DNA from 2 places in the Sphingomonas sp. GW821-FHT03E12 genome. Region 1 is predicted to be linked to the other one. Evidence: riboswitches for the same ligand, from Rfam matches in the RefSeq annotation. Region 1 holds a riboswitch; the other holds the start of a gene.

Region 1 (4,412 bases):
ATGGATGGCGAGCTGCGCGCGATGTCCAACCGCATCTCGGAGCGGGCGAACCGCCATGTCGAACGCGCGATGAAGAGCGCCAAGGTCGCGCTCGCAACGGCCGAAGTCGCGCAGGAAGCGACGGAACGTGCGTTGAAGGAAATGCGCCGGTCGCTGAAGGAGCGCTAAGCGACCCCGGCCCGCTGCAAATGCGGGCCGAGCCGCCCGCTCAGCCACAAGAAGAACATGCGATAGTCGCTGACCAGCGACCAGAGCGGATAGGTGAAGGTGGCCGGCCGGTTCTTCTCCACCCCAAAATGCGCTGCCCAGGCAAAGCCGTAGCCGGCGAGCGGGACGGCGAGAAACCACCAGCTGTTGAGCCAGAGACCGGCCGCGAGCGCGACGAAGGTCAGCGTTGTTCCGGCATAGTGCAACGCCCGCGTCTCCGCCTTCGCATGCTCGCGAAGATAATAGGGCCAGAAATCGGCATAGCGGGTGATCGCGCGCGCCATCACCGGATGCTAGGACGATGGCGTGACGCAATCAACTCCGCGCAAATCCAGCTTCCCGCCCGTCGTCGATCCCGCAGTCCGCGTCCTCATCTGCGGCAGCCTGCCAGGCGACCGGTCGCTCGCCGCGGGGCAATATTATGCGCATCCGCAGAACCAGTTCTGGCGGCTGATATCGGCAGTGGTCGATCGCGACCTCACTGCCTTCGCCTATCCCGATCGCCTTGCCGCGCTGCTCGACGCACATGTCGGGCTGTGGGACGTCGTCGCCACCGCGCACCGGCCCGGCAGCACCGACGCGGCGCTCAGCGGTATCGCCCCGAACGACATCGCCGCACTTGCGACGACCTTGCCCGATCTGCGCACCATCGCCTTCAACGGCGGCACCGCGCTGAAACACGGCCTGAAGCAGCTGGGCGCAACCCGCTACGCGACCGTCGCCCTCCCCTCGTCCAGCCCGCTGCATACCGTCGGTTTCGACCGGAAATTGCCCGCCTGGATGGAACTGCGCGATCATCTCCGTCATTGAGCGCGGGCGGCGCCCGCCGCCCTACAGGAGAGAGCCATGACCCAACCCTTCGCGATGCGCGGACTCGACCATATCGTGCTGCGCGTCGCCGATCTGCCGCGCATGCTGGCCTTCTATCACGACGTCCTCGGCTGCACCGACGAGCGCGAACAACCCGAGCTCGGCCTCTACCAGCTTCGTGCGGGCGCCTCGCTGATCGATCTGGTCACGCTCGACGGCAAGCTCGGCGCGCGAGGCGGCGCAGCGCCCGGTGCGGAGGGCCGCAACCTCGACCATTTCGCACTCGCGATCGAACCGTTCGACCGGGACGCACTTGGCGCGCATCTCGCCGCCCATAGCGTCGATATCCTTGAGGAAGGGCCGCGCTACGGCGCCGAGGGCGAAGGTCCTTCGATCTATATCCGCGACCCCGAAGGCAATGTCGTCGAGCTGAAAGGCCCGAGTGACAATTAAAGATATAAAGAAGTCTTTATATCACGCTTGACACTCGGCCCCATCGGCGCGATGCTGATGGGGTCGAAGGTGCTGCGGCCGGCTTGTCCGCGCCGGAGCTAAGATGGGAAGCCGGTGCCAGTCTTCGGACTGAATTCCGGCGCTGCCCCCGCAACTGTAAGCGGAGAGCGGCGGTCGATACGTGTCACTGGGAGGCTCGCTTCCCGGGAAGGCCAGACCGTCCGCATTGACCCGTGAGCCAGAAGACCTGCCCGCGACACGATAACGTCCACCGGCGGGGTGCCCGGTCTGGCCGCATGCGCAATGCGCGGCCGGTTCCCTACCGCCCGTGCAGACCCGCACGCGTCCGGCTTCTCCCCGCCTTCTTCGGGGTAGAAGATCAATGACCGTCACCATCGCCACACTCGGCTTTCCGCGCATCGGCCCGCGCCGTGAATTGAAGCACGCTCTCGAATCCTTCTGGTCGGGCAAGACCGGCGAAGCCGCCCTGCTCGAATCCGCAGCGGGCCTGCGTACCGCCGCCTGGGCACGCCAGACCGCGCTCGGCGCCGACTGGCTGCCGTCGAACGATTTCTCGCTCTACGACCATGTCCTCGACTTGAGCGTGATGCTCGGCGCGATCCCCGCCCGCTACGGTGCGGCGGATGGCGAGGCGACGCTCGCCACCTATTTCGCCATGGCCCGCGGCACGACCGGCAGCCACGAAGGCTGCGCCCATTCGCACAGCCTCACCGCGTGCGAGATGACCAAATGGTTCGACACCAACTACCATTATATCGTCCCGGAACTGACCGCCGGCCAGAAGCTGGCGCTCGGCCGCCTCAAGATCGTCGAGGAATATCGCGAGGCGAAGGCGCAGGGCTATGAGACCCGCCCGGTCCTGCTCGGCCCGGTCACCTGGCTCAGCCTGGTCAAGGCCAGCGGCGTCGATCCCTTCGACTATCTCGACGAGCTGCTCGGCCTTTACGGCGTGATCCTCGGCCACCTCGCCCATGCCGGCGCGGAGTGGGTGCAGATCGACGAGCCGATCCTCGTCACCGACCTGACCGAACAGCAGCGCCGCGCCTTCACCCGCGCCTATGCCCGGCTCGCGCGCGCGACGCCGCAGATCATGCTGACCACCTATTTCGGCGGGCTCGGCGACAATCTCACCCTCGCCGCCGCGCTGCCGGTCGCGGGCCTGCACATCGATCTGGTCCGCGCGCCCGAGCAGCTCGCGCCCGTGCTCAAGGCCGCACCGAAGACGCTCGCTTTGTCTCTCGGCGTGATCGACGGCCGCAACATCTGGCGCGCCGACCTCGCGGCGCTGCTCGACCGGATCGGGCCACTCGCGGCCGAGCGCGACCTGATCCTCGCGCCGTCCTGCTCGCTGCTCCACGTCCCCGTGGACCTCCGGCTGGAAACCAAGCTCGACGACGAGGTCAAGCAGTGGCTCGCCTTCGCCGTGCAGAAGGTCGAGGAACTGGCGATCCTCAAGCGCGCGCTCAACGAGGGCCGCGCTGCCGTCGCCGGGGAGCTGGAAGCGTCATCACAGGCCGCCGCCAACCGCCGCACCTCGCCGCGCATCCACGACACCGCCGTCGCCGCGCGCATCGCCGCGATCACGCCCGACATGCGCGAGCGCCGCTCCGCCCATCCGGCGCGCATCGCCGCGCAGGCGGAGGTGCTGAACCTCCCGCTCTTCCCGACCACCACGATCGGCTCCTTCCCGCAGACCGCCGAGGTCCGCCGCGCCCGCGCCGAGTATAATCGCGGCAATCTCGACGCCGCGGCGTATGAGGCGTTCCTGCGCGCCGAGACGCTGAGCGCGATCCGCTGGCAGGAGGAAGCCGGGATCGACATGCTCGTCCATGGCGAGTTCGAGCGGAACGACATGGTCCAGTATTTCGGCGAGCAGCTCGCCGGTTTCGCCTTCACGGTGAATGGCTGGGTCCAGAGCTACGGCTCGCGCTGCGTCCGTCCGCCGGTCCTCTATGGCGACGTCTCGCGCCCAAACCCGATGACCGTCGAATGGTGGCGCTATGCGCAGAGCGTCACCGACAAGCCGGTCAAGGGCATGCTCACCGGCCCGGTGACGATCCTCAACTGGAGCTTCGTCCGCGACGACCAGACGCGCGAAGCCTCGTGCCGCCAGATCGCGCTCGCGATCCGCGACGAGGTGCAGGATCTGGAGGCGGCGGGCTGCCAGGCGATCCAGATCGACGAGGCGGCGCTGCGCGAAGGCCTGCCGCTGCGCCGCAAGGACTGGCAGCATTATCTCGACTGGTCGGTCGATTGCTTCCGCCTGTCCGCCGCCGGAGTTGCCGACGCGACCCAGATCCACACCCATATGTGCTATTCGGAGTTCAACGACATCCTGCCCTCGATCGGCGCGATGGACACCGATGTGATCTCGATCGAGACCGCGCGCTCGCAGATGGAATTGCTCGAGGGCTTCGCCGCCTATGACTATCCCGCCGCGATCGGGCCGGGCGTCTATGACATCCACGCCCCGCGCGTACCGGGCGAGGAAGAGATGGTCGCGCTGATGCGGCTCGCTCAGGCGCACCTCAAGCCCGCGCAGCTCTGGGTGAACCCCGATTGCGGCCTCAAGACCCGCAAATGGGAAGAGGTCCGTCCGGCGATCGACGCGATGGTCGCCGCCGCCCGTACCCTGCGTGCCGAAGTGACGGTGGCGGCGTAAGGCGAATGTCCTCTCCCCTCGGGGGAGAGGATACCGGAGCTTGGCGCTTCAGCGCCTAGCGCAGGTTGGTGAGGGGTAAGCGGCTGCACAGCGGCCGCGCGGAGCTTCGCTCCGCACACCCCTCACCCAGCTCCGACTAAGGCCTTGCTCCGCAAGACCTAAGTCTGCGCATCCCTCTCCCCTGAAGGGGCGAGGGAAGATTGACGGAACCCCAAATGCCCCCGACCGACACCCCCATCGTCCGCCTGATCGACATGGT
Region 2 (4,412 bases), on a different contig from region 1:
TCTTCTTCATCCGCTCATTGTGCTCGGCGTCGGTCCGGGGCTTCATCGCATCTCTCCGTGAATGAGTAAGGGGAGGCGGATCGCGCCGCCTCCCCGAACGGGTCAGAACTTCAGGCGGATGCCGCCATAGGCGCTGCGGCCCAGGGCGTTCTTGCCATAGCTCATCTGATACTGCCGATCGAACAGGTTCACGACGCGGCCATAGACCTCGACATTGTCGGTGATCCCATAGGAAGCGAGCAGGTCGACGACTTCGTAGCCCTTGGTCGCGGGCGAAAAGCTGCTCGACGCGTTGCGGTCGCGGTGACGCAGGCGCGCGGTGACCGAGAACCGCTCGACCGGGGTGAGCGTGAGCGACGTGCTGCCCGAGAATTCGGGGCGGCGCAGGTCGCTCCACACGCCATTCGCGCGCTGCTCGGCGTTGAGATAGGTCAGGCTCTGGCGGAACGCGATCCAGTCCGCCGGACGCAGGTCGAATGCGACCTCGACGCCGGACTTGCGCGTCCGCCCGAAGTTCACATAGCAGCCAGGGGTGGGGGCGGTGCAATCGAACGCGATCTCGTTGCGGGTCTTCGCAAAGAAGTACGAGACCTGCGCGCTGAACGCGGAACCGAAGTCGAAATCGACACCGACATCGCCACCCTCGCTGGTCTCGACCTTGAGGCCGGCATAGCCATAGGTCGGGTCGAACAGCTGGTAGAGCCCCGGTGCCTTGGCGCCCGAGCCATAGCTCGCACGCAGCTTGACGTTGCCGCTGCCGATCAGGTTCTCGAGGACATAAGCGCCGGTGACGCGATAGGTGTCGAAGCTGCCGAAGCGGCTATTGTCGTCGATGCGCGCCGCGCCGGTGATGGTCAGCCCGCGCGCCGGACGCAGCGCCAGTTCGGCATAGGCCGACTTGGTCGTGATCTTGGCGTCGAACACCCCCGAGAAGGCGGTCACCTGATCGGTATATTCCTCCTCGTAATTACCGCCGACCGCGATGCCGAACACGCCGCCCTTGTCGTAGCTAGCGTTGACCGCGAGCACGTCCTTGGTGCCCTCGAAGAAGTCGCCGTCGGGACGGTACCAGGTGCCGAAGTAACGGCGCTGGGCGACGTAGCGGCTCGCCGTCGCGCTCGCGCGAAGCGCGCTGTCATCGCTGCGGTAGCTCGCCTGGCCCGCATAGGCCCATTCCTTCTTGCGCACTGTGTCGGTGCTGTCGGCATTGGTACCGTCCAGATCGGAGTGCGAATCCTGCCAGAAGCCGATCAGCTGCAGCTCGATATTCGACGTCGCCGCCACGCCGACGCGGCCGCTGAAGCCGTAGCGCCAATATTCGTCTTCCTCGACCGAAGTGCCGGTCGCCGGGTCGGCGAGCGAGGGGCCTTCATGCTTGTAGCCGCTGGCGGTCAGGCGGAAATCGACCACGCCCTTCTTGCCGATGATCGACGCCGCGCCGTTGAGCGTGTCGTGCGACCCGTATTCGCCCTGCGCATTGAACAGCAAGCCGTCGTCCTTGGCGCGCTTGGTGATGATGTTGACCACGCCGCCGATCGCGTCGGAACCGTAGAGCGAGCTCTGGTTGCCGCGCAGCACCTCGATCCGCGCGATATCCGCGGTGGTGAGGTGATCCGACTGATACTGGGTGCTGGTCGAGCTGGGGTCGCCCAGTTCGATGCCGTCGATCAGGAACAGCACCTGATCATTGTCCGATCCGCGGATGCTGACGCTCGTGGTGTCGCCGGGGCGGTCGGAGCTGATCTGAACGCCGGCCAGATCCTGGAAGACGTCCTTCACGAAGGTGATCTGGTCGCGCTGCAGGTCCTCGGCGGTGATGACGGTGACGGCGCTGCCGATTTCGCGCGCATTGAGCGGCACGCGGCTGGCGCTGACGATGACTTCGTCGTCGCCGGCGGGCGCCTGGTCCTGCGCGAACGCCGGGGTAGCGGCGCTGGCAAGCAGAAGGGTGAGATAGCGGTAATTCACTTTATAGTCCCCCCGCGTCGAGCAACTGAAAAGGCGGGGCCTGCCGTGTCAACGAACGGCCGGCACGCGCGTGCGGGCGGACGCTGGAGGCACCCGCACAAGCGTGACCGTGCGGCCCCGGCCGCATGGTTCGTCGCTCAGACGGAGAGAAACCGTGCCCTGGTCATTCCCTGGACCATGGCAAGAGCGACCCACACCGGCAGGTCTCCTGGCTCGCGGGTCATCGCTCGATGCACGGCCTTCCCGGACCTCAAGTCCAGTGGCTGCCCCCTCGAATGGGGAGCCAGCGCATCTCGCTCACCGCTTACAGTTGCAGGGACAGCCGCGGATTTGGATGGTCGCCCATCCGCACCGCATTCCCATTGAAGCCCCTCGCGGGGCACCGGCGCGATCAATCGGACGACCGGATTTCTCCCGGCGTCCGCGGGCGCCCCTACGCGCAATCGCAGCGAAAGCCAACGGGGAGTTTCAACGGCCGCGTTTGGGCAGCCGGAAGTCGGCAGGGGTGATCCCTGCGCGCTTCATCTTGTCGTACAGCGTCTTGCGCGGGAGCTGGAGCAGCTGGAGTGCGCGGTCGACCCGTCCGTTCGCGGCCTGCAGCGCCTCGCGCAACAGCATCTCCTCATAGCTGCGGACACGCTGGACCAGCCCTTCCTGTGCGTCGCTCTCCCACACGCTCTGCTCGGTCAGGCCAAGCACCGCGCTGAACGCGAAATTGCGCAATTCGCGGACATTGCCCGGCCAGTCATGGCCGATCAGATGGCGGCGGATCGTGTCGGTGATCCGGAAATCGCTGCGCCCCGCCTGCGCGGTCGCCTCCTGCACGAAGGCGGCGAACAGCAACGGGATGTCCGCGCGGCGCTCGCGCAGCGGCGGCAGCGACAGCCGCACGACGTTGAGGCGGAAATAGAGGTCGCGGCGGAATTCGCCTCGCTCGATCAGCACCTCCAGTCCTGGCTTGACCGATGCGATCACGCGCAGGTCGAGCGGGATGGGGCGCTCCTCGCCGAGTGGAAGCACCTCGCGTTCCTCGATCACGCGGAGCAGGCGCGATTGCACGGCAAGCGGCATGCCGTCGATATCGTCCAGGAACAGCGTTCCTTTGTCCGACGCTTCGATCCGCCCGGTGCGCGCGAAGCGGGCGCCCGGCACCGCATCGGCGGCGTGACCGAGCAGCTCGACCTCGGCATGCGCCTCGGGCAGCGCGGCGCAGTTGACCGCGACGAACGGGCGGGCGCTGCGCGGCGAGCCGCGGTGGAGCATCGCCGCGACCAGTTCCTTGCCGGTCCCGGTCTCGCCCTCGATCAGCACATCGATATCGGCGCGCGCGACCTGAGCGATCGTTTCGCGCAGCCGGACCATCGCCGGGCTGTCGCCGATCAGCGGGCTTTCGGTCCGCGCTGCCGTGTCCGCGCGCAGCCGGCGATTGTCGAGCACCAGCGCGCGCGCCGTCAGCGCCTTGCTTGCGGAGGCGGCGAGGTGCCCGGCGGCAAAAGGCTTGGCGAGGAAATCGAACGCGCCGTCCTGCAACGCGCGCACCGCCATCGGCACGTCCCCATGCCCCGTGATCAGGATCACCGGTATCTCCGGATCGATCGCGCGGATACGCTCGAAGAATTGCAGGCCGTCCATGCCGGGCATGCGGATGTCAGTGATCACGGCGCCTGCGAAGTCCGGGTTGATCGCGCCGAGTGCGGCCTGCGCGCTGGCGAAGGGCTGGACGGCGAGTCCGGCCAGCTCCAGCGTCTGCACATTCGCCTCACGCAGGGCCGCGTCGTCATCGACGAAGAGAATGAGCGGCTCAGCCATGCGCGCCCTCCGGCAGTTCGAGACGGAAGGCCGCGCCACCCAGCGAAGAGCCGGTCAGACTCAGCTCGCCGCCGAACTCGCGTGCGATATTGCGCGCGATCGGCAGGCCAAGACCGAGACCTTCGGCGCGGCCGGTGACGAAGGGCATGAACAGCTGATCGGCAAGCTCCGGCGCGACGCCGGAACCATTGTCGGCGACCTCGATCGCGATCCGCATATCCTCACGCGCCGTGGTGATGCGGATGACCGGCCTTTCTTGCCCCGCGAGCGCGTCGAGCGCGTTCTGGATCAGGTTGATGAGGATCTGTTCGAGCCGCACCCGATCGGCGGTGACGCGCAACGCTGCGGGGCCGGTGCGTTCAAGGACGACGCCCTGTGCACGCACCCGGTCGCCGATCAGCAACAGGGTCGATTCGATCACCGTGTCGACATCGACGGCACCGGTTTCGGGCGTGCGCCGCCGCGCGAAGTTGCGCAGTTCGGCGGTGATCGTGCCGATGCGTTGGGTCAGGTCGACGATCCGCCCCAGATTCTCGTCTGCCCGGCCCCCATCGCCGCGGGCGAGGAAGCCCTGCGCATTCTCGGCGAAACTGCGGATCGCGGCGACAGGCTGATTGATCTCATGCGCGACGCCT

Evidence for each region. A riboswitch is a leader RNA that binds a small molecule or an ion and turns the genes downstream of it on or off. The one in region 1 is predicted to bind cobalamin.
Region 2: linked by a shared signal. The riboswitch ahead of AC07TU_RS16570 (TonB-dependent receptor plug domain-containing protein) and the one ahead of metE (5-methyltetrahydropteroyltriglutamate--homocysteine S-methyltransferase) in region 1 are both predicted to bind cobalamin.

What each region holds. Positions count from the first base shown of each region.
Region 1 is NZ_JBWKUF010000002.1:237,815-242,226, reverse strand. Features, by position in the region: gene AC07TU_RS06615 (hypothetical protein) at 1-168, shown strand, start outside; gene AC07TU_RS06610 (Mpo1-like protein) at 165-491, opposite strand; gene AC07TU_RS06605 (DNA-deoxyinosine glycosylase) at 514-1,017, shown strand; gene AC07TU_RS06600 (VOC family protein) at 1,054-1,470, shown strand; cobalamin riboswitch at 1,521-1,739, shown strand; gene metE (5-methyltetrahydropteroyltriglutamate--homocysteine S-methyltransferase) at 1,853-4,153, shown strand; gene AC07TU_RS06590 (acyl-CoA thioesterase) at 4,369-4,412, shown strand, end outside.
Region 2 is NZ_JBWKUF010000004.1:687,946-692,357, forward strand. Features, by position in the region: gene cobO (cob(I)yrinic acid a,c-diamide adenosyltransferase) at 1-46, opposite strand, end outside; gene AC07TU_RS16570 (TonB-dependent receptor plug domain-containing protein) at 103-1,968, opposite strand; cobalamin riboswitch at 2,150-2,369, opposite strand; gene AC07TU_RS16575 (sigma-54-dependent transcriptional regulator) at 2,437-3,777, opposite strand; gene AC07TU_RS16580 (sensor histidine kinase) at 3,770-4,412, opposite strand, start outside.